DNA from 2 places in the Rhodovulum sulfidophilum DSM 1374 genome. Region 1 is predicted to be linked to the other one. Evidence: riboswitches for the same ligand, from Rfam matches in the RefSeq annotation. Region 1 holds a riboswitch; the other holds the start of a gene.
What was found. A riboswitch is a leader RNA that binds a small molecule or an ion and turns the genes downstream of it on or off. The one in region 1 is predicted to bind cobalamin.
Positions count from the first base shown of each region.

Region 2: another riboswitch for cobalamin. It lies ahead of A6W98_RS03920 (hypothetical protein); the one in region 1 lies ahead of A6W98_RS18250 (hypothetical protein).

Region 1 is NZ_CP015418.1:3,922,621-3,936,936, reverse strand. It holds gene A6W98_RS18260 (IS110 family RNA-guided transposase) at 1-475, shown strand, start outside; partial or broken gene A6W98_RS22430 (IS110 family RNA-guided transposase) at 847-1,548, shown strand; partial or broken gene A6W98_RS22425 (transposase) at 1,547-1,678, shown strand; cobalamin riboswitch at 1,693-1,874, shown strand; gene A6W98_RS18250 (hypothetical protein) at 1,977-2,279, shown strand; gene A6W98_RS18245 (TolC family protein) at 2,729-4,213, shown strand; gene A6W98_RS18240 (efflux RND transporter periplasmic adaptor subunit) at 4,213-5,136, shown strand; gene A6W98_RS18235 (BamA/TamA family outer membrane protein) at 5,126-6,217, shown strand; gene A6W98_RS18230 (beta strand repeat-containing protein) at 6,281-14,316, shown strand, end outside.
Region 2 is NZ_CP015418.1:784,253-798,568, forward strand. It holds gene A6W98_RS03905 (helix-turn-helix domain-containing protein) at 1-309, opposite strand, end outside; gene A6W98_RS03910 (TonB-dependent receptor) at 485-2,560, shown strand; gene A6W98_RS03915 (MFS transporter) at 2,563-3,789, shown strand; cobalamin riboswitch at 4,229-4,436, shown strand; gene A6W98_RS03920 (hypothetical protein) at 4,539-4,841, shown strand; gene A6W98_RS03925 (homocysteine S-methyltransferase family protein) at 4,962-6,008, shown strand; gene A6W98_RS20145 (ABC transporter ATP-binding protein) at 6,362-7,135, opposite strand; gene A6W98_RS03935 (FecCD family ABC transporter permease) at 7,132-8,106, opposite strand; gene A6W98_RS03940 (extracellular solute-binding protein) at 8,196-9,173, opposite strand; gene A6W98_RS03945 (ABC transporter substrate-binding protein) at 9,183-10,313, opposite strand; gene A6W98_RS03950 (TonB-dependent siderophore receptor) at 10,445-12,574, shown strand; partial or broken gene A6W98_RS20150 (transposase) at 13,343-13,833, opposite strand.

The DNA.
Region 1 (14,316 bases):
CCTCAGCCGTCAGCTGGTCGAGCTCCACAACCGCTTTCGCTGGTACGAGATCACGATGCGTATCCAGGCTCGTCTCAGCCGCCAGGCGCAACTCCTGCAGAGCATTCCCGGAGTTGGGCCGGTCACCGCCTCGGCCGTGGCCGCCACGATCGGATCGGGTCACCAGTTCAAGAGTGGGCGGGAATTTGCGGCGTGGCTTGGTCTGACACCGCGCAACCACTCCAGCGGTGGCAAGGAGCGCTTAGGGAAGATCACCAAGATGGGCGATCGGTATCTGCGTCAGCTTATCGTCGTCGGCATGACATCGCGTGTGCGGCAGGTCTCCAACCATCCGGAGCGTGCCGATCCCTGGCTGACGAAGCTGCTGCAGAGGAAGCCTGCCCGGCTCGCGACCGTCGCCATGGCGAACAAGACGGCGCGGATCATGTGGGCGGTGCTGACCAGGAACGAATCCTACCGACCTCACACAGCCTGAGACATACCGAAACAGCGAGATAGCAAGACCGACGATGTGATGGTGTACCCTTCAGCCGCAACGATCAGGAAGCTCCGCCGAATGTCCCGGGCGAAATTGCCCGCAAAGCAGATAGGAACCTGATCTGCGGATCCCATCAGGGCCAGCGGTGTGAACCGCGCAAACAGGCCGGACACAAGACTGCTTCTGAAAAGGTGCGCGAGATCATTTACGACTTGCTATGCGGGAGCCATCCACACAGGTCATTCGGCGCCTCAAGTCCGAGCCGCCCGTGGATCACGGAAGCGGATGATGTGGATGGCCCCTGCTCCCCCGGCGTCGCGATGTGCCATAGTGCAGTTGTCATCGACTGCTGAGAGAGGAGCCACCCAATGACAGTCAATACGGTCGGCCTGGATTTGGCCAAGGATGTCTTTCAGGTTCACGGGATTTCCGCGAATGGGCGCGTCATTTTCAACAAGACGGTGAAGCGCGCCAAGCTTCTGCAATTCTTCGAGGCCCTGCCGCCCTGCGTCGTCGGGATGGAGGCGTGTGGGTCCGCCCATCACTGGGGCCGCGAATTGGGCAAGCTCGGTCACGACGTCCGGCTGATGCCTGCGGGCTATGTGAAACCCTATGTGAAGCGGGGCAAGACCGACGCGGTCGATGCCGAGGCGATTTGCGAGGCGGTGCGCCGACCCACGATGCGCTTCGTCGAACTGAAGACGGAAGATCAGCAGGCGATCCTGGCGATCCACCGCACCCGCGATCTTGTGGTCCGGCAGCAAACCCAGATCGTGAACATGATCCGCAGCATCTTGCGCGAATTCGGCCACATCCTGCCGACCGGAGTGGGCGCCATCCTCACCTTTGCCAAACGCCACCTCGGCGGGGACCATCCCGACATGCCGGAACTGGCCAACGGTATTCTCGGGACGCTGTGCCATCAGCTGGTGGGCCTCAACACCCGGGTCGTCGGCTACACCAGGATGATCGAACAGCACGCCATGATGACGGCAGATGCCCGGCGGCTGATGCGCATACCCGGGATCGGTCCGATTACCGCCTCGGCCATCATCGCCACGATCGGCGATGCGAAACAATTCCGGACCGGGCGCGATCTGGCGGCCTGGCTGGGTCTGCCCCCCCCTGAACAAATCCAGCGGCGGCAAGGAGCGGCTCGGGAAGATCACCAAGAAGGGCGACCGCTACATCAGGAAGCTGCTGATCGTCGGCATGACGTCGCGCGCCTTGATGGCCAGGAAGCATCCCGAGCGTGCCGATCTCTGGACGCCGTGACTGCCCCCGCAACTGTAGGCGGCGAGCGACCCCGAAGCGACCACTGGGCAGCAAGGCCCGGGAAGGATCGGGGGAGCGGCGACCCGCGAGTCAGGAGACCTGCCATCTGTTCGATACCAACCCGGGCGGGGTGCCCCGGACGAGGAGCAGATAAGATGGACCATGCCGTCCTGAGACTATTGCTGCCGCCGGTTGACTCCGCCCCATTCGCGCGGAGGGCGCAATGCATCTTCACACCACGATCAACGGACCCATCATGGCGCCCGAAAGTCCTGAACGGGCCCGGGAACAGGGACAGTTGGGCTACATGCAATGGCTCGGTTCGATGCCCGGCAACGCGCCCTACAAGGACGAGGCGATCTACGCCTGTATCGCGGCCATGGATCTGGAGCGATCGAAACCGGCCGTCGCGGTGTTCTGCGAACTGATCCGGGCCTCCCTGCGTAAGCCGCTCCGCCGCCTTGATCTTGCCCTGCCCCGACCGCGACGGCGCGGAGGCGCAGCTGTACGACGTTCCCGCCTCTGAGACAGTCGGCGCGCGCCCCGCGCCGATCCGAGGATCAATTGCGCCGGACCGCATCGTGATCCCGCTCTCGCAGTGGGAAAGTGCGAATCATGTTCTGCATCCGAGGTCGAGGCCGACTATTTCACCAGCCTGTTAGGGGGCTTTCTGGGCGGAGCTTGACCCTTGGGCCGGAGAGGTCCCTTAGGCCTCAGCAAGATCCCGCGCATCGGGCGGCCCCCTCGTTTTCTCCGGGCAGACGCGTTCGCCCCTTACGCGTGGATTTTTCTTTCGAAAGATCGATTTTGGCGCAAATGGGTAGTTTGTGGGGTAAAGGGGGGGGCGAGGGTAGAAGGAAAAAGGTTGGAGACCTAAGACGAACTCGCGAGGATACAAGTATAATTCCAGAAAACGGGATCGTCGGAAGCGGCCCGCCTCGCGGCTAGGACAGTGGGGCAGAACGGGGCCACAGGATGACGATCAGAACCAGTTTCGCCGCGGTGATCGGCTGCAGTCTGCTTTGGGTGGCGGGATGCGGCGGCCCCGAAACCCCGGCGGATCAGCGTCTCGACGCCCTGCGCGAGGACGGTCCGTCCGAGGATCAGCGGAATGCCGCCGAGGCCGGTCTGGCGAAGACCATCGCCAAGGAACCCGGGCTGGCCGAGCTGGTCGCGCTTTACGGCGATCCCTCCGAGGCGCCCGCGGGCGGGGCGGCGCTGCCGGACCTGCTGAAGACCGCGCTGGACCGGAACTCGAAAATCGGCCGCGCCGCGCAGGAGATCAGCCTGGCCGACGCGCAGCACATGAACGCCGTCTTCGGGTATCTGCCGCAGGTCTCGTTCACATTCTCGCGTGACCACCTGAACCAGCGGGTGATCTCGTCCGACAACAAGGTCTACGAGAAGGGCCAGACATCCTATCCGGTGCGCACCACGGTCGCCAGCGTCACCCAGCCGATCTACGACATGAGCCGGATCTTCGGCATACGCTATGCGCGCAATGCCCAGTCGGTGGCCGAGGTCGACTATATCGGTGCCGTGCGCGACGTCACATACGAGGTTTTCGACAACTACATCGTCGCCAACCAGGCCCGCGACCGTGCCCGCGCTCTGGCCGCGCGCCAGCGGCTGTTCGACCGCCAGATCGGCAGCCGCGACACGCTGACCGATATCGGTCTGGACGACGACACCGAAAGCGCCTCGTTGCGCAGCGAGCGCGATTCCATCGCCGCCGAGGAGGCGCTGGAAATGGCCCGCTATGCCGCGGCGGTCAGCGCCCTGGCCGAACTGACCGGGACCGTGGTGCGCGAGATCAAGCCGCTTCGCTTCCCGAACGGGATGCTGCGCGCGGACCGGCGCACCGGCGAGGGCGACGCGGTGGCCCGCGGGCTGGAAGACAACCCGGCGATCATGTCGGCGGCGCTTGCAGTTGTGGGTGCCGGGCTCGACAGGCACCGGGCGCTGGCGGCCGAGACGATGCCGGTGGTCGACGCCTATGCCACGCTGGAAAACGAGCACCGCTCCGGCAGCCGGTTCGGCGGCGGGTCGCATAGCGACGACCTGACCGTGGGCGTCAGCCTGACCGTGCCGCTCTTCAACTCGAACGGCCGCGGCTATGTTTCGCGCGAGAAATCGGTCGAGCTGCGTGCCGCGACGATGGAATATTATGCCCGCCGCCGCGCGGTCGAGACCGAGATCCGCTCTACCCATTCCCGCATGGCCGAGCTGCGCCGCGCGATCTTCCGCTCCTCGGAATCGGCCCAGCAGGCCCGGAAGGCGCTGGACGCCGAACGCGGCCGGGTCGCCAGCGGCCAAAGCGTCGATCTGGTTGTCGCCGCACGCGAACTGCGGCTGAACAAGGCCACCGAGCGGGTGAGCTACTATCAGGCGGAATACCTCCGGTCCTGGACCCGGCTGCACTATCTGATGGGTGCCGACCTCACGAAGCTCGAGTTGTGATGGGCGGGTGCGGTCTGATTCTTGCCGTTGCGGTCGCGGTCCTGCCCGCGGCTGTTTCGGCGCAGACCAGCCCGGAAGACTTCGCCCTGCGCGCCCGCTCGGTAGCGGGCGCGATTCCGCTGCTGCGGCCGGGACAGTTCAACTGCACGATCAAGCCGCTGCGGGTGGTCGAGGTGACCTCGGCCATCACCGGCGTCGCCGCGCGCGTGCTGGTTCGTCCCGGGCAGCAGGTGGCGGCAGGCGATCCGTTGGTCGAGCTCGACGCGGCGATGGCCCGGGCCGAGCTTGCGCTGGGCGAGGCGCGCGCCTCGGACGACAGCGCCCTGAGGGCCTCGATCCTGCGCCGCGACGGTCTGGCCCGCAAAGAAGAGCGTCTGGCCCGCGGCTTGGCCCGCGGCGCCGTCAGCCCCGCCGATCACGACGACGCGGCGCTGGAGCTGGCGCTGGCCGCAGCCGATGTAGAACGCCAGAAGGCGGCGCTGGAAATGGCCGCGCTGGATCTGGCCAAGACCCGGATCGCGGTCGAGAACACTCTGATCGCGGCGCCGGTGGCGGGCATGATCGGCGAAGACCTGATCGACCCGGGCGAGGGCACCTCGGCCGGGCCGCTGGCCACGATCTATGTCAATCAGCCGCTCCGGGTCGAGGCCTTCGTGCCGTCCTCGGCGCTGCCCGATTTCGTTGCCGCCGCGCGGCACGACATCGTCGTCAACGACGATGTCGCGCATCCGCTGCCAGTCCGTTTCGACTATGCCGCCCAGCTGGCGGATCTGGCGTCGGGCACGATCTCGGTCTTCTTCACCCTCGATGCGCCCGAGGTGCTGCCGGGCAGCAAATGCCTGATCGCGGGGCTGCCCGAGGCGGGCTCCGCGCTGCCGGGCAGCGGACCCCAGAATGACGAAGGGACCCGATATGACAACTGACGCCCCGCGCCGCTTGGCGCCGCTTTCCGCGATGGCGCTGGCCGTCGGCCTGCTGCCCGGGGCCGCCGGTGCCGACCGGCTGGTCACCGGGGTCAGCTATTCCACCGTCTACGGCGCCACCGCCCAGGTCGATCTGGGCTTCACCGACATCCTGTCCAGCGGGGTTGATCTGCGGCTGGGCTACCGGGGCGGGTCGGAAGGCCACGGCACCAGCCTCGCGCTGACCCGCGACTGGGAGTTTGGCGATACCGGCCTGGGGCGCGACACGGTGCTGACCTTCGGCATCGAAGGCTATTCCCGCGACTGGGACTTCCAGTCCTACCGGCGCGAGACCTACACCGCCGCTCTATCGCTGGACGCCGGGCTGACCGAGCGGGCCCGCTACAGCGTCGGGATCTTCGCCCAGCACGACGATCTGGAGGAAAGCGACGACGACGTCTCGCCGCTGATCCTGAAAGATCTGGGCGACAGTCACGCCTCGGGCATCGATCTGGGGTTGACCTGGAGCAACCGCCAGAAGGGGGCGAGCTTGGCGCTGGGGACAGAGGCGCGGATCGACCTGCGCCGGGCCGGGTTCGGGTCGGGGCGCGACTTCAGCCAAGTCAGCGTCAATGCCGAAACGTTCCTGCCGATGGGCCGCGGCACGATCCTGAACCTCGGCTTCGACGGCGGCTTGGTTTCGTCGAACGACGGCGATTACGTGACCCTGCTCGACCGCGCGACCATGGGCGGCGGCATGCTGCGGGGCTTCACCTTCGACGGTATCGGTCCGCGCGACATGGACACCGACGACGCGCTGGGCGGCACCCGTTATTTGGCCGCCTCGGCCGAGCTGTTCGTGCCGACGCCGCGCGACAACCTGTGGCTCGGTGCCTTCTACGACATCGGAACGCTGTGGCACCTGCCCGGGCTCGACGGCGCCGATATCGACGACGACCTCTATTGGAGGCAGTCGGTCGGGCTGTCGATGACCTTCGAAACCCGGATTGGGCGCGTCAATACCTCTCTGGCCAAGCCTATTGCCGAACGCGAGGGGGACGACATCCAGTACGTCTCGGTCTCGCTGTCGACGACCTTCTGAACGGCGGCGCGGCCATCCCGGCCGCTCGCGACCTGAGTACGCGGAACGAGTGAGGGACTGACGATGGGACAGCAGAAGGCGCTCCAGCAGGCCGAAGCCCTGCCGATCGACCGGCGGGCGGTTCCTCTCGAGCCGAGGGTCATGCTCGATGCCAATCTCGACATCGATCTGTCCGGCGGCGCCGATCTGACCTCGATCCTGTCGGGGCTTGCGCAGATCGCCGACCAGCAGGCCGACAATGCCGACGCCATCCTCGACCAGTTCGACGCCTCGGCCGGGGCGGCCTTCGACGTTCTGGGCTCTGTGCTGGGCGACAGCGGCGACGACCTGACCGCGGTCAGCGAGACCGTGGACCGGATCCGCAGTGCGATTTCCGAACTGCGCGCCAGCATCACCGGCGGGATCTCGGGGCTGATCGACGGCGATTTCGCCTCGGATCTAGCCGATGCCGCGAATGACAGCCTCGGAGACGATACGTCGATCAGCTTCTCGGGCAACCTCTCGGCATCCGAGATCGCCGAGGTCTTCACCGTCGAGAACTTCACCGACGGCACGATCTTCGACGATCTCGAGGATCTGCTGGATGCCGAGGGCGTGTCGGGCGACGACATGGCCGCGGCGCTGTCCGACGTGCTGGATCAGGTCGCGGATGCGATGGGCCTGACAGACACGCTGTCCCTGTCGCTGAGCGACATCGTCGTTGACGGCGAGACGCTGGTCTCGTTCACCGACAATGCCGACGGGGCGGTCTCGGTCGAGGTGGCGCTGGACACCGACGGCCTGGCCGCAGATTTCGACAGCGCGATCGCCGATCTGCTGCCCGGGCTGGAACTGCCCTTCGACCTGTCCTCGACGGATCCCCTCGGCGGGTCGATCTCGTTCCAGATCTCGGTCGAGGCCGAGCTGTCGGGAGGCGCGCTGGACAGCCTCGAGCTGCATATCGACAATTTCAGCTTCGACCCGCTGGTTTCGGTTGGCGGCGAGATCGACACCGGCGACGACGCGACAGCCACCCTTGGTCTGGTGGGCCTGACCGTCGAGTCGTTCACCACCGCGCTCTTCTCGGTGGTCGTCACCGGGGCGGATACGCTGGATCTGGGCGGGGTCATCGATTTCGGCTCGGGCGATTTCGACTTTTTCGGCGACGAGGCCGATCTGGGCATCTCGGGGTTGATCCAGGAGGTGGGCGGCAGCGGCTTCACCGAAATCGAGGCGAACACGTCCTACGACCTGTTCCAGCTGGACTTCACCGGCACCCTCGACATGGGCGAGTCCTCGGAAAGCTACAGCGGCGTGCTGACCCTGTCCTCGGTGCTGGATACCGCTTCCGGCGAGGATCCGGCCACCGTCTTCGCCGACAATGCCTCGGTCGATCTGTCGGTCGATTTCGACGATGCGAGCCTTGGCACGGAGGCGCTGGAAACCCTGACCGCCACCCTCGAGGCGCTGTTCTCGCTGGATGCCGAGGACATCATCGACTTCCTTGGCGAGGCCGGTGCCAACATCGCGGGCCTGCTGAAAAACAGCGTGTTCGATTTCGAGATCCCGCTGAGCGATCTGCAGATCTCGGATGTGCTCGACAGCTTGGCCTCGGTCTTCACCAATATCGCCGACACCTTCAGCATCGACACCGAATCCCTTGGCTTCTCGGAGAATGTCAGCGGCCAGACCCTTGGCGCGGCCATCGCCGGCCTGACCGGCTCGGCGCTGACCGCAAGCGATCTCGACGCGCTGTCCGAGTACAGCTCGATCACTCTGACCGTCACCGATGCGGGTACCGCCGTGACCGGGATCGAGGTGAATCTGGAAGGCAGCGACGTTCTCGACACCTCGCTGAGCGTGGCCGAGCGGCTGGCGGCGCTGGCCACCCTGCTGCAGGCGGCGGTTTCCCCCTATGGGCTGTCGGTCGGCGTTACCGCCACCGGCGGGCTGAGGATTGCCTCGGACGAGCAGGAAGACGACGGCGAGACCTACCGCAACTCGCTGGCGGTGACCGGGGCGACCCGGGCCGACGACGACAGCGAGGACGACGATTTCTCGCTGATCGATCTGGGCTTCGCCTCGGGCGATCTGGGCGCGCTCGAATACAGTGCCGACGGCACGCTCTATCCCGACGACGACAGCGAGACGGTCAGCGAATACTTCCTCGGGTTCTCGACCGGCACCGACACGGTGACGCTGGACACGCTGGATATCGACGATCTGGCGGGCGTCACCTCGATGCGCTTCACCTTTACCGTCGACGGGGTCGAGCGGAAGGTGGACGTCACCTCGGACACCGGCTGGGACGATCTTGCGTCCTTCGTCGAGGATTTCAACGCGGCGCTGGATGCCGAGGGTGTCGGCGTCACCGTGGGCAGCGATGGCGGCTACGACGAGAATGGCGATCTGGTCGGCGGCACCGGGCTGAGCTTCACCCTCGACGCCGACGAGACGCGCAGCATCCAGATCACCGTGGAAGACGGCGACACCCTGCGCGCCACCACCATCGACGGGCTGCTTGACTGGGTGAATTCGGAACTGTCCCAGGCCTGGGAAGGCGCGGCGCTTGAACTGACCGAGGACGGCGCGCTGGTCTTCGTTCTGCCCGAGGCCACCTCCACGCTGGTGATCGAAGCCGATGACGGGGTGTTGTTCTCGGCCGAAGATGTGGGGCTGAGCTTCCTGGGCGACGTCACCCTTTCCGCCGATCTGGCGGGCGAACTGACCGCGGCGCTGACCTCTTCGATCGGGATCGACCTGGCGGGGCTTGGCAGCAGCCTGATCGACATCGCCTCGAACGCGCTGCAGGGCGCCTCGGACCTTGGCGAAGACCTGTTCGATGCGTTGCTGGACTATGCCTTCATCGAGGACGTGACCCTGACCGCCTCGGCCTCTGCGACGGCCACCGACATCACCGGCTCGGCGGATCTGGGAATCGCGGCCTTTACGGTCGGGACCTCGGATCCCTCGGCCAATTTCGTCGCCTTCGACGTGCAGATGCTGGTGACGCTCGTGGGGACCGACAGCGACGGTCTGGCCAGCAACCGCATCACCATGCACAACCTCTACAACGCGGTGACCGACGTCTACGACGTCGTGGACGGCGAGACCGTGGTGACCGAGGCCGAGGGCATCGACTCTCTGATCGGCCTGCTGGAGCTTTCCGGCGGGCTGCTGACCGATGGCGAAGGCCGGGCGCTGGCCTCCGACGGGTCCGAGGTCGCGGATTCGGCCGATCTGCAGACAGCCGATGCGTTCGACTACGGCGGTGACGGCACACTGGCGGAATTCGTGGCCTATCTGGGTGACATCACCCTGTCGGTGGGCGATGTCGCGGGGCTGAACGAGGGCGTGATCGACGGCATCGGCGTGACCGTCACCGACCTGTTCGATCTGGACGGAACCACCGAGATCGCGGTGGTCTCCGAGGACGAAAGCGCCGCGGCCGCGCTGGAGGCGCTGGGCAATCTCGAGGATGGTGACATCCTCGACGCGCTGACCGCCATCGCCCACATGCTGGTGGTGGTCGGCGAGGCGCTGGAGGATTATCTGCCGTACCTCGATGCCGAGATCCCGCTGCTGAACTTCTCGATCCTCGACGCGATCAGCTTCTCGGCCGATTTCCTCGAGGCGCTGCAGGACATCCGCAACGACATGGATGCGGCGCTGGATACGCTGGACAGCTATCTGGAAGACGTGTTCGGGGAGGACACGGTCGAGCTGGGTTGGGACAGCGATGCTTCGACCCTGACCTTCGCGCTGTCTTTCCAGTTCCTCGACGACTATTCCGAAAGCCTGCCGTTCCAGCTCGATCTGGCCGAGCTTCTGGGCGATGCGCTGGCCGATATCGTCGGCGAGGATCTGGCCGATACCGTGACCGGGCTGGTCGATGCGTCGGGCGAGGGGGCGCTGGTCTTCGACCCGCTGCTAAGCCTCGATTTCACCTTCGGGCTCGATCTCAGCGGGCTGCTGGCGGACCCGACCGATCTGGCCGAACTCTCCACCGCACTCGGCGCGCTCGCGACCACCGGTGCGGTCAACATGCGGCCCTCGGGCGGCAACGACCTGCGCATCACCCGGTTCGACGCGGACGGCAACTCGTCCAAGGTCGAGGTCGATCTCGACGGGCTGGAGACGCTGGAAGAGGTGATCGCGGCCATCGACGCGGCGGTCGACGCGGCCTTCGACGGCACCGTCAGCTTCACCTACGATGCCGAGACCGGCCAGATCACCCTGTCGGACAGCGGCAACAGCGAGACCGAGGACACCGGGCTGAACCTGCTGTTCGGCGCGTCCCGCGACTCGTCCGAGAACGACGACGGGCTGCAGGAAATCGCGCTGGACGACGGTTTCACCGATTATGAAAGCGCCGCAACCTTCGACGTCCAGATCGGCGACGAACGGGTGACGGTCACGATCGAGGCCGAGGCGGGCCGCGATCAGGATGGCTTCGTCGATGCCCTGAACGCCGCGCTGGCAGCCGCCAGCATCGACCGCGGTGCGATTTCCGACACCGCGATCCACGGCACTACCGTGGCGCTATCCAGCCTGATGACCGCGCGGGTGACCGCCGACGGCATCCTGGCGCTGACCGCGACCGGCTACGACACGGCGCTGAGCTACGACACTATCGAGTTCTCGGTCACCGGCGAGGATCTGTCCGAGGGGATCGGCTTTGCAATCACCGATCTGGGCGGCGCCAACATCGCCGAAGTGCTGGGCTTCGAAAGCAGCCGGGATGCCATCGTCGGCGACATTACCTCAGGGACGCTCTATGTCGCCGACGATGGCGATGCGATCCGGATCTACCTCGACACCGAGGAAAGCGGCATCAAGCTGTCCTTCAGCGCGGGCGTCGAGGAGGGGCTGAACCTGACCCTGGCGCTGGGCCCGCTTTCGGTCTCGGTCACCGACGGGCACGCCTATATCTCGGCCGCCGACGGGTCGGGCGATCCGGCCTATATCTTCCTCGGCATCAACGACATCGACGGCGACGAATACGAAGGCCAGTACGACCTGTCGCATCTTGCCACGCTGTTCTCGGATACCTCGCTGTCGGTCTCGGACCTGTTCAGCTACGAGGTGTCCATCGGCATCGACGTGTCGCTGCCGATGAGCGACAGCATCGGCCTGTTCGACCCCGACACCGACGGCCTGACCTGGCAGGCGACGCTGCTTTCCGTCAGCGACGCCACCGCGGCGACCGGTGGGCTGATCGACATCTTCAACGGTAATCTCGGCGGCCTGACCGGGCTCGACTTCACCCTGCCCGATCTCAGCGACTATCTCGAAAACCTCAACATCCTGTCGCTGCTGAACGACCCGGTCCTGCTGCTTGAGGGGCTGGACATGATCATCGAGCAGATCCAGTCGCTGTTCGACGACTTCCTGTCGGATATCAACTTGCCGATCGTGGGCGATTCCATTGGCGTCGGCGTGACCTTCTTCGAGGAATTCCGCATGCTGGTGCTGGAAGAGGCGCTGGAATACGCCTCGACCCCGCTCGCGGACGGCACCATGCCGACCACGGTCGATCTGGTCACGGGCTTCCTCAACGATGCGCTGAACGATCTGCTGGGCACCTCGGGCGAGACCTATCTGCAGGCCTACCTGAACACCGATGGCGGCACCGAGGACAGCTATGTCTATGCGGCGCTGAATTTCGGCGCGACGATCTTCTCGGAATATCTGGATATCGACTTCGATCTGGGGATCCCGGGCTTCGACCTGGAGGTCGAAGAGGGCAGCCAGATCCTGATGCAGCTTTACTATTCGGTGAATATCGGCTTCGGCTACGATTCGAACGGCTTCTTCCTGCTGAACGATACCGACACCGACGAGATCACCCTGGAATTCAGCGTCGACGCTGGCAGCTTCGAGGCCTCGATGGCGCTGTTCGAGGTGCTGGGCGTAAGCGCCACCGCGGTGACGCTGGACGACGATGGCAACATCATCTCGACTGCTTCGGACGAGGATGGCGGCACGGCGAAGCTGACCGCGACGATGGGCGCCGATCTCTATGGCGACCAAGGGCTTGCGATCATCGATCCGGACGATCAGGGCGACAGCGACGCGATCACCTCGGACGGGGTCTATCGCGACTTCTCGGGCGTCACCCCGCTGGATGGGATCGGCGAAGAGCTGACCTACGAGACCGTGGTCTATCTCAGCCAGCTCGACACCTCGAACCTGATCTCGTTCACCTTCGAGGCCGAGGTCGCCATCGTGCTGTCGATCGAGGGTAACATCCTCGACCCGACCACCGGCAAGCCGATCGAGATCAACGGCGTCACCTACCTGCCCTCGGTTGCGACCGAGCTGGAATTCGTGGCGACTTTCAGCATCGGGGACGGTCTGAATATCGAGACGCTGATGTTCCACAACGTCCGCGTCGACATCAGCGAGATTTACGACGCGCTGATCGCACCGATCCTCGATCCGCTCATGGACGTGGTCGAGCCGCTCGCCGAGTTCTTCAAGTTCCTCAACGAAGAGCCTATGTCGATCTTGGTCGACATCCTCGGCGAGATCTATCCGATCATCAAGATGGCCGGGACCGTGGCGGAAATCGGCGAAGAGGTCACCGATTTCCTCACGTATCTCAACGACAGCGAAGGCATCGTAATGTTCGGGGATTACGACTTCTCGTCCATGTCCGACGATCTGGAAACGGGCGACGCCGAGCTGTCCGATGCCTCCGGCAGCCAGGTGTCGATCTCGGGAAGCAGTTCGTCCTCGGGCTATTCCGGCAAGTTCGGGGTGTTCGGCAGCGGCGCGCTGCAGATCGAGATTCCGCTGCTGACCAACCCGTTCTCGGTGATCGACCTTCTGCTGGGCAACTACGAGGACGTGGTCCTGGTCGAGCTGCGGATGGTGCTGTTCAATTTCGACACCGGCGGGCGGATCGACCTGGTCGACGAGTTCCTCGACCTGATGGACATGCCCGGCTGGGCCGCCGATATAGTGTCCTCGATCTTCGAGGCCGGGATCGAGGCCCGTTTCGTGGCGCAGATCGAGGTCGGCTACGATCTCAGCGGCATCGTCAACTTCGTCAACACGCTGGACCCGGAACGGCTGCTGGACGGGATCTTCCTGTCGACCGAGCTGGTCGATGTCTATGTGGGGCTCGACGCCTCGCTCAGTTCGCCCTTTGCCGGGCTTTCGGTGGCGGGCTATGCCGGGGTGACGCTGTATTTCAACGACCCCAACCACGACGGCAAGCTGCGCCTGACCGAGATGATCGCGATCGTCGAGGCGGCCTACGAGGAAATCTCCGACGGCGATATCCTCGAGGCCCTCGGCTACATCTTCTACGGCGAGGCCAGCTTCGGGTTCGAACTGTCGGTCTGGGTCGGCATCGACCTTCTGTTGACCAAGCTGAGCTGGGATATCGAACTGTTCAAAGACGACGGCTCGGTCGATTTCGGCGGCAACCCGGTCTCGGGCGAGGTCGCCGGCGACATGGACGGCTCTGGCACCGTGGTCCTGAACATCGGCTCGAATGCGGGCGCGTCGAACTCGGCGATCCAGGAAGACGGCGACGACACCCTGGTCATCACCGGGCCGAACTCGCCGATCCAGGTCACCTACACCCAGGGCGGCAAGAAGGTGACCGGCGAGATCGATCAGGATGCCAACGCGCTGGTCATTCCCGCGGGCTCGGGCGATAACGAGATCGACCTGTCGGGGATCACCAACGACGTCATCACCATCACCTATACCGGGGCTGGCGAGGACACGATCACCCTGCCGAACCAGGGCCTGCACGTGGTCTTCGCGGGCGATGGAGACGACACCATCACCGTCGATGGCGAGGCCACCGGCACCTACATCATCTTCGGCGAGGCAGGCAGCGACACCGTCGAGATCGACGGCGGCAACGTCGTCTATATCGGGTCCGACGATTACGGGCTGCGCGATCTCTTCATCGAAGCCTTCTCCAGCGGCGACGTCACCGCCACCGAGGTGCTCAGCCTGCTGGGGCTGAATGCCGACGGCACTGTCGATACCAACTCGGACAAGGCGAATTACGACGGTCTGACCCTCAGCGGACTGCTGGAGAACTACACCGGGCTGACCCAGACCAATGCCGACAAGTCGGCCGATACCATCACGCT
Region 2 (14,316 bases), 990 kb from region 1:
CCGATATTCTATTGAACCCGTGTTGCATCGCACAGGCAGGACGGCGTCTGGCTTGTCAGTGAAGCTCCGCGAGGCAGTGCCCTTGAGATTCGTGGTGAAGCTCAGGCTGACACGGTCGCTGTCGTCTTTCAGCGGCAGCTCCATGCCGCCCTGAAAACTGCCAGCCCAGTAAAGGAGGTCTACCCCGTCCTGCAACTTGAGGAAGACGGCTCGACATTGACGGCCCTGCGTGGGGTGGAACAGACCGGTGTCACGTAAGGCCTTGGAAACCGGTATGAAACCACGCGCCTCCCCAAATGCATGTCCCATCGCCTGCCCCATTTGGAATTATACCTGATTGATTGTATCAGGATTGTGTTTGATCGAAATCGGGCGGCACGGCAAGGCGTGATCTGATTTGTCCCGCGTGAGATCACAGTCATGGAGCCCGAAACGTCCTATGCACTTGCCAGCACGCCCTTATTCCCGTCCGCGGGGCCTCGTTGTGATCCTGACGATCAGCACGGTCACCTTCCTGCCCCCCATGGCCAAGGCCCAAGAGCAGGTGTCATCCGAGTTCCTGGGGGTTGTTCAACTCGATCCGATCACAATCAACGGGCAGGATGATCCCCTCAATTTCTCCTCCGTGCATGAGGGTGAAGATATCGAAAAGGGGCGGTTGCGAAATTTCGAAGATGTTCTGCGGGCAACCCCCGGGATTGGTGTGAACTCGTCGGGGGGAACGAACCTCTCGACTATCTACATCCGCGGTGTCGGGTCGATGTATCCCATGAGCCTCGATGACAGTGCGGCAACATTTACACTGGACGGCAGCCCGTTGAGCGCGCGGCATATCTCGCTGGGAACACTCGACGCGGAGCGGATCGAGGTCCTGAAAGGGCCTCAGGGTACGAAATCCTCCGCTGCGGCTTTGGCCGGGACTGTCAATGTGATCACTGCAAAACCGAGCCGTGTGCAGGAAGGATATCTGCGCAGCGAGATCGGACAGGAGGGGCAGTACCTTCTGGAAGGGGCCGTGGGTGGGCCGTTGTCCGAGACGTTGAGCGGTCGGGTGGCCCTCCGCTATTCTGGCAGTGAACATTGGGTGGAAAACCTGCAGACGGGCGGGCCGGTGAGCGACCCGAAGGAGTTTGCGTTCCGTGGCTCGCTTCTGTGGGAGGGGCAACAGGGAACATCGGCCTTGCTGACATATGAGCACCAGAAGATAGAGGCATTGCCCAATCTGATCATGCTCAAGCCCTATGATCGCTACGGCAAGCTTGATCTTCCCCGGGGCCTCTACGATCAGGTCGAAAAGTCGATTGATCGCACATCGCTTCAGATTACGCACGATCTCGGGGGGAGCCGGATCACCTCGCTCACCTCCTATCTGACCGGCGATAATACAGAGGTCGCGGCGTATGACCGGATCCTCTACGAGGCCCTTTATGGCACACCGGGAGAGTTCTGGAATATCGATGAGGCGCGGGAAAAGGTCTTCAATCAGGACATCCGGTGGGCGTCCTCGGAAGGGGCCCCATTCGATTGGGTCATCGGGGCCTCTTTTGAGCATTTCGATGGGTCTTATGATACGCCGCGAAATACATACGGGACGTCCAGCGCGACGTTCCGCGATTTCGAAAGTGAACGCTATGCGCTTTACGGCAACGTGACGATCCCTCTGGGGGGCGAGGTGGATCTGAGTGCCGGGCTGAGGCAAAACTGGACGGAGTCCAGCTACGATGGCGCCTATCACGGCGGCAGCTCGATTGTGTATGAGAGCCGCTCGCGTAGCGAAGACTTTCTGACGGGGCAGCTTGGCCTGTCCTGGGATGTCTTTCCTGCAACCACGCTCCACGCAAAAATCGCGCGTGGTCATGTGCCGGGTGGCTATAATATCTACGCCACACAACCGGCCGATAGCGACCCCTATCATGGTGCAACGAACGACACTGTTGAAGTCGGTTTTTCGACTGCTTTCGCGGATGGCGCACTGGAGTTGAACGGCGCCTTGTTCGCCAGTCAGGTCGACAACAATCACCTTTTGAGCTACGATTCAGTGACCTATGTCGTCAGCACTCTGAATGCCGATACCAAAAGCCGCGGCCTGGAGCTTCAGGGCACTTGGCATGCCAGCCCCGCGTTTTCCATTTCGGCCGGTGTGAGCTATGTCGATGCCGAAATCACCTCAAATGTATTCGGGATCGGCGACGGGGATGTCAATTCCGGAAACAAGGTGCCCGATGTCGCCCCTTGGACCGCTCATCTCTCGACGAATTACAGGCGAACGGTGCAGTCGTTTCTAGGGCTTGCAAATCCGATTCTTGACGCGCGGCTTGACTATAGTTTCGTCGGGAGCCGCCCAGCTGACCCACAGAACCATTTCGATCTCGACCCTTATCACAAGCTCGATATGCGACTGGAGCTGACGCAAGGGCAAACCGAGTATTATGTCGCCGTGGAGAACCTGCTGGATGAGCAGATCGAGCTTTACGGCTACTATGCACCTGACAGTGGCGCGAGTTATGGTGGGATCGCCCGTGGGCGCGCAGTGACCGTCGGCCTGACGCACAGGTTCTGATCATGGCGGATGATTTGCGGTGTGAGGGTGGCACCGATGTCCTGGGCATGCGTCAATGGACTCTTCTCGCAAGCCTCTACTCGACGCAATATCTCGGCCTTAACTTTTTCGTGGTCGCCCTGGTGGCAATCCTTCGGACCGAGGGAGCCCAGCTCGATGTATTGGGGCTGGTCTACATGCTGGGACTGATCTGGCCGCTTAAACTGATCTGGGCTCCGATGATAGATCGCTTCACGATCGGCCGAGGCGGCCATTTCCGCGGCTGGCTGCTGTTGACGCAGGGACTTTTGGTCTTGCTTCTGCTGGCAATTGGCAGGTTCGATGTGATCGACGATTTTCCACTCGTCTATGCGCTCTGTCTTGGCGTGGCGTTACTGGCCGCGACCCAGGACATCGCCGTGGATGGGCTGGCATGTCGCCTATTGCCAGAGACCGGCCGTGGTTTGGGGAACGGATTGCAGATCGCTGGTGGCCTGGTGGGAAATATGGTGGGAGGCGGTCTGATTTTGATGCTCTACCCCCAGATCGGTTGGGAAGGCTGTTTGACACTCCTTGCGGTTCTCACGGCGATTCCCGCGGTTCAGCTCATTGGCTTCGAGGAACCCGCCTGGCAGAGATACGGGGATGCGACGGGTAAGCTCTATCGCAGGATGACGGTGTTCTGGTGGCAGCCGGGACAGAGGTGCTGGTTGGGAATAGTCCTGCTCGTTTCGGCATCGAGCGGAATGGCTTATGCTGTTCTGATGCCGCTTTTGGTAGATCAGGGATGGGGGCCAGCCCGGATCGGCCTGGTGGTGAATGTGTTCGGCTCCATTGCCGGTCTCGTCGCTGCCCTGATCAGCGGATGGCTCATGCATCGCCTCAGTCGTCGCGACGCGCTGGTTATGGGGGTGGGCCTTCAGATCACCGGTGTCGCAGCGCTTCTATTGCCGGCCTGGGGGCTCACACAAGCAGCGGCGTTTGGTGCGATCGCCTATTTCCTGTGCTATAATCCGGTTTCGGTCGTGATGGCGACCATGATGATGGACCGCGCCGCGCCGCAAAGCGCCGCCACGGATTTCACCTTGCAGTTTACGTCCGGACAATTCGCCGCGATTGCGGCCATGTCTGCAGGTGCGGCCATGGCCGCTCAGATTGGGTATGGAGGCGTTCTGGGTGTCGCTCTCGGCGCCGGATCGGTGGCTTTGTTGCTAGCCGTGGGGTTCGGTCGAAGCCGAGCCGCAGGATGAAGCGTTGGAGCGGTTCTGGCTCATATGGCTTTGTTGCACAAATCGCCTCTGGGGAGTCACTACTTGAATCCAGCACGATAGCGGGGAGACCATAAGCAGTTGCCCCCCCCGAAAACGACAAGACCACGAACTGGTCGTCCTGCAATGAAGCATTGAGACAGGCGTTGTTGCGCAAATGCAGTATGGATTCATGTTGCGAATCCAGGGTGCTAGCCAGTTGGCATGAGCAGACCTGCGAAGACCACCACCTGGCGTGGCTATAGGCCCGCCAGTTCTTGATCTGGTAGGTCGGCGGTAATAGTCGCTTACGCCTCCCAGCTATCACTCTGGATTCAAGCAACAAATCTCCAAGCCGATTTGCGTAACATAGCCCATTCCAATTGCAGGTGACCGCGACACTGAACCAGCTATATTCGGTATTGATCCGACAAGGAGACCCAGACATGGTACAGTAGATGGTGGTTATCCGGTATGTCCGGCCAACCTTAAAAGGGAACGCGGTGCGGGCTTAGGCCCAACGCCGTGACTGCCCCCGCAACTGTAGGCGGCGAGCGACCCCGAAGCGACCACTGGGCAGCAAGGCCCGGGAAGGATCGGGGGAGCGGCGACCCGCGAGTCAGGAGACCTGCCATCTGTTCGATACCAACCCGGGCGGGGTGCCCCGGACGAGGAGCAGATAAGATGGACCATGCCGTCCTGAGACTATTGCTACCGCCGGTTGACTCCGCCCCATTCGCGCGGAGGGCGCAATGCATCTTCACACCACGATCAACGGACCCATCATGGCGCCCGAAAGTCCTGAACGGGCCCGGGAACAGGGACAGTTGGGCTACATGCAATGGCTCGGTTCGATGCCCGGCAACGCGCCCTACAAGGACGAGGCGATCTACGCCTGTATCGCGGCCATGGATCTGGAGCGATCGAAACCGGCCGTCGCGGTGTTCTGCGAACTGATCCGGGCCTCCCTGCGTAAGCCGCTCCGCCGCCTTGATCTTGCCCTGCCCCGACCGCGACGGCGCGGAGGCGCAGCTGTACGACGTTCCCGCCTCTGAGACAGTCGGCGCGCGCCCCGCGCCGATCCGAGGATCAATTGCGCCGGACCGCGGCCCGCGACCAGTCAGACTCGGCGCTCCCCCAACGATGGTCGTCACTTCTGAAGAAGGATCATGGTCATGACCGCCAACCCGCTCACCGCCGCGCTCGACGCCGGCCCCGTCATCTGTGCCGAAGGCTTCCTGTTCGAGCTGGAACGTCGCGGCTATCTCGCTGCGGGCGAGTTCGTCCCCGAGGTCGCGCTGGATCACCCGGAGGCACTGCGCGCGCTCCATCTCGACTTCCAGCACGCCGGCTCGGACATCGTCGAGGCCTTCACCTACAACGGCCACCGCGAAAAGATGCGGGTCATCGGCAAGGAATACCTGCTAGAGCCGCTGAACCGCGCCGCCCTGCGCATCGCCCGCGAGGTCGCGGATATGCAGCCCGGCAACCTGATGGCCGGCAACATCTCCAACACCAATATCTGGGACCCCGTCGATGCCGGCAAGCAGGCCGAGGTTCGTGCCATGTTCGAGGAGATGGTCGGCTGGGCCGTCGAGGAACGCGCCGACATGATCGTGGGCGAGACCTTCTACTATGCCGGCGAGGCGCTTCTGGCGCTTGAGGTTGCTAAGGCCAGCGGCCTGCCCGTGGTCCTCACGATCGCGCCGATGGCCGCGAACGCGATGATGGATGGCGTCGGCATCGTTGAAACCTGCCAGCAGCTCGAACAGGGCGGCGCCGATGTGGTCGGGCTGAACTGCTTCCGTGGGCCAGAGACGATGCTGCCATGGCTCAAGGAAGTGCGCGCCGCCGTCTCGTGCCATGTCGGCGCGCTGCCGGTTCCCTATCGCACCACGCCTGCAGAGCCGACTTTCTTCAATCTCTCCGATCCCGGTTGTTCCTGCCCCGCGCCCCACGGCCGGACCTTCCCGACCGCGCTCGATCCGCTTCAATGCAGCCGGTACGAGATCGGCGCCTTCGCCCGCGAGGCCCATGCGATGGGGGTCGATTACCTGGGGGTCTGCTGCGGGGCCAATCCGATGCTGATCCGCGAGGTGGCCGAGGCCGTGGGGCGCACCACCGAGGCCAGCCGCTACTCCGAACGGATGGAAGCTCATTTCATGTATGGCAGCCATGATCGGTTGCCCGCCCACATCCGAGCCCTCGGCGAGCGCGCCTGATCCTGCCGGCCCGTCGGCAGTTGCCGGCGGGCCGATCCCTCCTGACGGTCATGACCTGGCGAAATGAGCGAAGCCGACGCGGCGAAATCTCAACGGCCACCCGCTCGGACCGGGGCCAACGCGGCGAAATCACTGCCGCCTAGTATTTTCCTTCCGTCGTAGCCACGAGCCGCCGCGGCTGGTCGCGGTGAAGTATCATCTGGGCAAGCAGGATCTCAATGTCGCTGCCGCTCAACACTCAAATCCAACCGGAAGATCCTGGATCAACCCGGCCCTGATTGCGGGGGAAGGTCACATCCTCAATCCGATCCACCAGATGCCGGGACTGAACGCCGAGCGTTTCAGCCGACAACCTACGGCGTTGCGTGATCCACCAGAACCAATGGGATGCCTGCGGCGCAATGCTCGATACGAGCGGGGACCCCGTAAGCACGGGAGATTACCGGGGAAGAAATCACCTCTTCCGGGGGGCCGAAAGCGATCAGCGAGCCCTCCGAGAGCACAGCGAGTTGATCACAGGACCTGATCGCGAGATTGATATCGTGGATGGCGATCATGGCGATGGCGCCGGTTTCACGCAGGAGGTCTCTAACGGCGTTAATCACCGCGAGTTGCCATTTCAGATCAAGCGCGCTGGTGGGCTCGTCAAGCAGCAGAAGCTTCGGGTTCCGTACGGTGACTTGAGCAAGGCCAACCATCTGACGTTGTCCTCCCGACAGCCGATCCATGCGCTCGAGTGCGAGATGGCTGATGCCGAGGGCGGAGAATGCGTTTTCGACGGTTTGTTCCGCGGTTGGCGTATCCAGCGCCCTGACCGCGCGGCAGGCGGCCAGCACCGCTTCGTAAGCCAGCAGAGGGCTGGCAGGCGGCAAGGATTGGGGCAGGTAACCGATTGTCTCGACGCGAGTCTTGTGGTCGGCGGCCGCCAGATCCACGCCGTTCAACTCGACGCGGCCGGAACCTGCGCCGAGGCCGGCAATGGCGCGCAGAAGCGTCGATTTGCCGGAGGCGTTCGGGCCGAGAAGGCCAACCAGTGATCCTGGTGCCACCGATGAGAGTGACAGGTTTTCTATCACCGGTCGGCGCCTGTAACCGGCTGAAAGATTGTGGATTGCGAGACCTGTCATGCATGACGCTCCCTGGCGATCAGCAGCGACAGGAACAGCGGGACTCCCACGATCGAGGTGACGATACCGAGTGGGATTATCACTCCCGGAATGACCATCTTGGACCCGATCGACGCCAGCGAAAGGATCAGCGCTCCCGCAAACGCAGCGCCTGGCAGGAAGAAGCGGTGGTCTTCACCCAGAAGCAGCCGCGCGATATGCGGCCCGACAAGGCCGACGAAACCGATCGTGCCGACGAAACAGACCGCGACAGCTGCCAACAGGCTTGCGCGCAACATTACTGTCAGCCGAAGCCGTTTCGTATCGATCCCCAGGCTTTCAGCCTGTGCCTCGCCAGCACGAAGAGCAGTCAGCTTCCAGACATTTCGCAAGGACAGGGGGACTGCAACGATCAGAACGCCTGCCACGGTTGCGATTTTCGGCCAGGTCGTCCGGCCCAGGCTGCCCATGCCCCAGAATACGATCTGTTGCAGCGTGTCGGCATCGGCCAGAAATTGCAGCAGGGCCACAACAGAGTTTATCGCGAAGACCAGGGCGATACCGAACAGGACCACGCTGTCGGCACCATTGGCTTGCGTTTGCGCGAGCACGTGGATGAGGAGTGCGGCCATCGCCGCGAACAGGAAAGCGCTTGCCGGCAAAAGTGCTTCTTGCGGAAGCCAGCTCACCGAAAGGCCCGTCACCAGAACCAGAGCGGCCCCGAGGGTAGCGGCGGCGGAGACACCCAGCGTAAAGGGGCTGGCGAGCGGATTGTTGAGGACCGTCTGCATTTCCGCGCCCGCCAATCCAAGCGACGCGCCGACAAGGATCGCCATCACCGCATAGGGCAGGCGGACATTGAACAGGATGTAGTGCATCGAACTCGGCAACCCGGCGGAATCCAGAAGGCCGGTGATCACGACGCCGGGTGACAAGGCGGCCGGTCCTGTGAAGACATCGCAAATGAACGCGATGACCAGCAGCCCAAGCATGAGGATGAGGATCAGAAACCTGTATCTGACGAAACTGGCATAACCTTGAGCGAGTGACCGAGCCGCGGCCGGTATCTGCAGAGAATGTCTCAAAGTAGGGGGTCTTTCATGCGAATTTGGTTCCACGGCCTGTTCCGGGCATAAGCCTCGGCCGTCTCGCTGAACGCCGCGATAGCCGGGAAGGGGCGGGTGTCCGGCCGAAGTTCACCGGCCTTGCGGATGATGGGATTCGGAGCGACCCTCTCCGAAACAGGGTATTCGTAGCCGACGTCCGCGTAGATCTGCTGGCCATTGTCTCCGGCAAGGTACTCCAGGAAGGCGACGGCCTCTTCGCGATGCGGTGCATGTGTTGCGACAGCGGCGCCGGTTATGTTGATCGGGGTTCGGCCGTCATCGAATGTCGGCACAATGGCCCGCAGGCTTTCGCTCCAGGCCTTCTGCTCCGAACCACCTGCGCCAGCTTGCATTTCACCGAAGTAGTAGGAATTGGCGACACCGATCAAGGCCCGCCCCTCGGCAATCGCCCGCGCGGCGTTCCGATCACCTCCATTGCCCAGCGGGTTGTTGGCGGCGATGCCCGCCAGCCAGGCTTTGGTTTTCTCCTGCCCGTAACGGGCCAGGTAGGCGGCAATCAAACCCGTGTTGAACATGTGGTCAGCCGACCGGATGAACATCCGGTCGCGCCAGCGCGGGTCTGTGAGGTCGTCATAGTCGAGACGCGTCACATCGAGCGACTTTTCCACGAAGATGAGGCGCGCGCGCATGGATTGCGCGAACCAGCGGCCCTCGGGATCGCGCAGGTAGGCTGGCACCAGTCGATCAAGCGTGCCGGATCTGACCGGCTGTGCAAGGTTGGCGTCCGCGAGTTTCAGGAGCCGTCGGAAATCGACCGTGAGCACGATATCGGCGGGGCAATCAGGTCCTTCCTCCTGCATCAGCGGAGCTGCGTCGGACTTGATGTCCCGGATCGTCACCTCGACCCCGCTTTCCTGGCGGAAACCGTCGGCCAACAACTGCGTGAATTCGCGGTGGCGGGTGGAATATACGGTAAGCTTACGGCTGGTCATCTGGTCCGCTCATGCTGAGAGATCGAGGGCAACGGTGTAGACACCGTCCTGCGGGAGCAACGGGAAGCGCTTGCGAAATGCGGCGAGCGTCTTTCGAGCGTCGAAACCATCCTTGATGCCCGGGTTGAGCCAGCCGGCCAGTGCTTCGAGAGCAACCAGATGCAGCGGCGTCTCATTGAGACCATGCCAGACGGCGTAGGCGCGCTTGTTGCGCACCGCGTTCAGTTCCGCGATGCCGGGATCCGAGACGATCCGGATCAAGCTTTCGCGCGCTTGGGCTTCGGTGACGTTCGCACCGATGGAGATACCGCCTGCGGCGTCCCCTTTCAGTCCGCCGGTTGCGACATAGACATCAGGTTGGCGCGTCAGCATGTATTCGAGATTGATGGGACCGACCGCTTTCGGCAACACGTCAGCCGCGATACTGTGGCCACCCACCAGGGCGGCGAGATCGGCAAAGCTGCCCCGTGCGATGCTGGCGCAGCAGGGCATCACCCCCGCGTGGCTGTGGAAGACCAGATCGGTGGGGGCTCTGGATCGATCGCCAAACGCCCCGGTGATCCGTTTCAGCGTCGCCTGGTAGAAGGAAATCGTGTCTTCGCCGCGTGTTTCCTGCCCGAGCAACTGGCTGAGGATTCGAAGGCTCGGAACCGTGTCCTTCAGCGGATCCTGTGCAAAATCGACCACCGCGACAGTGAGACCCGCCTGGGTGAGGCTGCGGATGAAGGACGTGCTCCCGTCGTTGTCGACCGGTCCGGCATTGAAACGGCTGATCAGCACCAGATCTGGCTGAAGCATCAGCAGCCTTTCGATCGCGTAGTCGCTGCCGACTCGCCGGCCGATGACGGGCAGTGACTTGAGCGCGGGAAACCGGCTGCTCCATGCTTCGGCCTCGTTCGGAAACGTCCTGTTCAGATCGTCAGCCCAGCCGGCAAGAATTGCGATTGGATCCGGATGAACCATGCCGATCATGCTGAGAAAACGCCCTTGCCCCAGCACGACGCGCTTGGCCGGCCTCGCAAGCCTGACCTCACGGCCCAGGAGATCGCGAACCACGATACCGGGGTTCGCCCTGGCAAGACCCGGGGCCGCAAGCGCCATCGCGCCGCAAACGAAACCACGCCGCGTAATCGTATCCATGTCACTCATCGTCGCGCGTTTCCGATGCCCTTTGTAATCTTGACTGTTTTAATCATAGTTCTTATGGGGGGTGCAACACGCTTGAGGCAAAGGCGCAAAGCCTTGAAATTTATCGTATATTAGGAGGTGTCGTGGGTCATTTTCGTGCGTTCGCTCTTGTTTTGATCGCCAGTCTGAACCTCATGTCCACAGCCTCGGAAACGCGGGCGCAGGATGATGTCGTCGTGCTCCCGCCGGTCGTCTTGACAAGTGAGGGGGAGGATTCGGACAGCTATGTGGCCGAAACGTCGCGCGCCGCCACCAAGACAGCCACGCCACTGATCGAGACACCGCAAGCCATTTCCGTGGTCACCGAGGCCGAGCTGGAAACGCGCCAGGTTCAGTCCGTCGGTGCGGCCATCCGCTACAATTCCGGCGTCCTCGGCGACTATTGGGGTGGCGCCGATCTGCGATACGACAAGACTTTGATCCGCGGCTTCGATTCCGCCCAATACCTCAACGGGCTCAAGCTGAGCAAAGGCAGGTTCGCGGGCCTGGGACGGCCGGAACCGTTCGGCCTGGAACGCATCGAGGTGCTGAAGGGACCGTCTTCGGTGCTCTACGGGCAAAATGCTCCGGGCGGTCTCGTCAACCTTGTCAGCAAGAAGCCGACGTCCGAGACCATTCGCGAGATCAACACCTCGGTCGGCACCTTTGGGCGTCGCCAGGGCTCGTTCGACTTCGGCGGAGAAATCGACGCGGAAGGCAAGTTCCAGTACCGGCTGGTCGGCCTGGCTCGCGATAGCGGCACCCAGACCGATCACGGCAGGGACAATCGCCAGTACCTGGCGCCTTCCCTGCGCTGGACGCCAACGTCCGATACCACCTTCACGCTTCTGGGGAGCTATCTTCGTGAGGACCTTGGGAACCAAGTCAACGTGTTGCCGCCGGTCGGCACACTGACGTCAGCATCCTTCGGAAAGATACCGACCAGTTTCTACGCGGGCGAACCCTCGTTCGACAAATTCATTCGCACGTCGCGCTCGATCGGCTACGAGTTCGAACATCACTTCGATGACGTCTGGACGGTCCGGCAAAACCTTCGTTTTGACAGGCAGGACGCGGATTACCGTTATGTGAGCTATTCCGGTGCCGCCCTGGCCGGCACGACCATGCCGCGCAAACGCTCTTTTGTCGATCAGTCCCTCGAGTCCTTCGCTGTCGACAACCAGGCCGAGGCGGAGTTCACAACGGGACGTGTCTCCCACGATCTCATGGTGGGTCTGGATTACCGATACATAGACTCCGCCTTCCGGTTCGGTACGGCGGCCGCCTCCAGCCTGGACATCGAAAACCCGGTTTACGGCGCGCCGGTTTCAATGCCGCCGACCACCCGCAGTGAAGAGACAGATCAGCATCAAACCGGCTTTTACCTGCAAGACCAGATGCGGTTGGGGCGGTGGGCGTTCACGCTCGGCGGTCGTTACGACGTCGTCAGCAGTTCGACCCGGAACCGGCTGACGAACACGGTCGTCGACCAAGATGACGAGAAATTCACGTGGCGGGCAGGCGTAGTCTATCTGGCGGAGAACGGCCTCGCTCCTTACGCCAGCTATTCGACCTCATTCGAGCCGACACCCGGCAGCGATTTCGCCGGAGAAGCTTTCAAGCCGACAACCGGCGAGCAATTTGAAATCGGCGTGAAGTATCAGCCGGTCGGCTTCGACGGCTTCGTGACCCTGTCCGCCTATGAGCTGACCCAACAGAACGTCACGACGACCGATCCCGTCAATACCAGATTCGATGTCCAGACCGGCGAAACCAGGGTACGGGGTATCGAGCTGGAAGGTGTCGCCGCCCTCAGCGACAGCTTGAACGTGAAAGCCAGCTACACCTACATGGACGGCAAGGTGACACAGAGCAACGACTATCTGGGGAACGTTCCGGCTCAGATACCGGATCACGTAGCAAGCCTCTGGGGCGACTACACCTTCCCGGATGGTGGTCCGCTGGCTGGCCTGGAAATCGGCGCTGGTGTGCGTTATATCGGCGGGCGTTTCGGCGATGCGGCCAACCGCATGGATCTGCCGGCAACGACATTGGTCGATGCCTCACTCCGCTATGATTTCGAGAACCTGAGTCCCGATTTTGCAGGCCTGAGCTTGAGGGTCAATGCAAGCAACCTGTTCGACAAAACCTATGTCGGTCAGTGCGCGAGCACCCGGTATTGCCAATATGGCGGACGACGAACCGTTTCAGCCTCGCTCGGATTCCGATGGTGATGAGTGATCGTGCCGCGGTTCAATTGCTCAGATCACGGTTGCCTTAAGTCAGCGCCATCGACGGGTGAAACCGGACGGGGCCGGGGGCGGGACCGAGGAAAGCGCCGCCTCCAACTCCCTGCGCCGCGCATCGAGCGCCAGCATCCGGTCCTTTACCTGCTCCGCGGGGATCCCCGCCATGATCGCGTCCACAAGCTTCGCGTGGCCGCCTCTCACGCGCGCCAGTTCCTTTTCCAGCTTGCTTCGACCGGCCAGGGCCGCGTCCTGCAGCCGGTTGCGCTCGGCCGTGTATTCCTTGCAGGACGCTTCCACCAGACCGGGATCCATAAGGTGGTGTTCCAGCGCATCGAGGACGCTGCGCTCAAGATCCACGCGCTTGATCGTCCGCATGTTCGTGCAGATGGCGCTGCCCTTGTTGCGGGCCCGGGAGCAGCCGGAGGCGTCCTGGCTGACCTTCGCGTATCCGCCGCCGCAGCCGCCGCAGCCGCCGCATTGCATCAGGCCCGAGAACAGGAACCTCGGCCGCCGCCGGTCCCATACCGGAACCCGCGTTCCTCTGGAAATCAGCGCCCCTTGGCGGCTGCGTACCGCCTGCCAGAGTTCATCGTCGATGATGCGCAATTCGGGGATCCCCGGCGGCATCAGGCTCGCACCCGATGCCGCACGGTCGAAATAGACCTTCACCACCTCATATCCCTGGCGATCTGTCTGGGTGCGGTAGGCCCGGATCTGATCTTCGATTGACGCATCACGCTGCAGCTCTGTCGAATAACCGAACCGCCTGCGTTCTCCGGACAACTCTTTCAAACGCTGACGCAGCCCTTGGTCCTGCGGCCTGCTTGACCTTCGCCGATAGACGCGCGGATCAAGCCCGGCCAAGGCACACGCCCTCCGCTGGTTATAGTTCTTCTCTGTCATGGCCCAGTCCACGGCACGTCTCCGAGCACCGGGCTTCAGAAGCGTCCGCAGGCTCACTCGAACGCGTGGCGTTCGCCTGCTCCCATTCCCAGCATTTCCTTGAGTGTGGCGACGTCGAGCATGTGCTCCGCCAGCATCTTCTTCAGCTTGGCGTTCTCAGTCTCCAGGGCCTTCAGCCTCTTGGCCTCGGACACTTCCATGCCGCCATACTTCGAGCGCCATTTGTAGAAGGTGCCATCGCTGATGCCGTGCTTGCGGCACAGTTCCTTGGCACCTATCCCGGCCTGATGCTCCTTCAAGATGACAATGATCTGCTCTTCGCTGAAACGGCTTTTCCGCATCGTCTGTCTCCTCGTTTGGAGAACAGGCTAACCTCAAACCGCGGACTGTTCAGGGGAGCACGTCACGCCTCTGCGACGAATCGGCCTGACAGACCAGCAACTCCACCCGCCTGAGTATGCCGGGACTTCATCGGATTCGTGAGTCCTCTGGCTCATGTTTCGTTCCTCTTTATGGGCCCAAATCCTCCCTTGGGGGCAGAGAAGCCAACCAATAGGGTATGCTCATCGATCAGGTCTCCTTGCGACGCCTGAAACAGGCCAAAAGCTTGAAATAAATAAATCCAGAGACTGATGTCCGAAAATGAAGATTGCCCCAAATAGCCACCTCAAAGTCTTTTCGGCCCCTGGCTCCACGCGCATCGCCGTTCGCTGATGCGTCCAAATCCTTCGCGTGACTACTTGTAGACCGCACACCTTTTGCGTGTTACCTTTAACCCGTCAGGTCGGCTTGAGCATTGAAGCTGACGATTGCCTTTCGGTGGT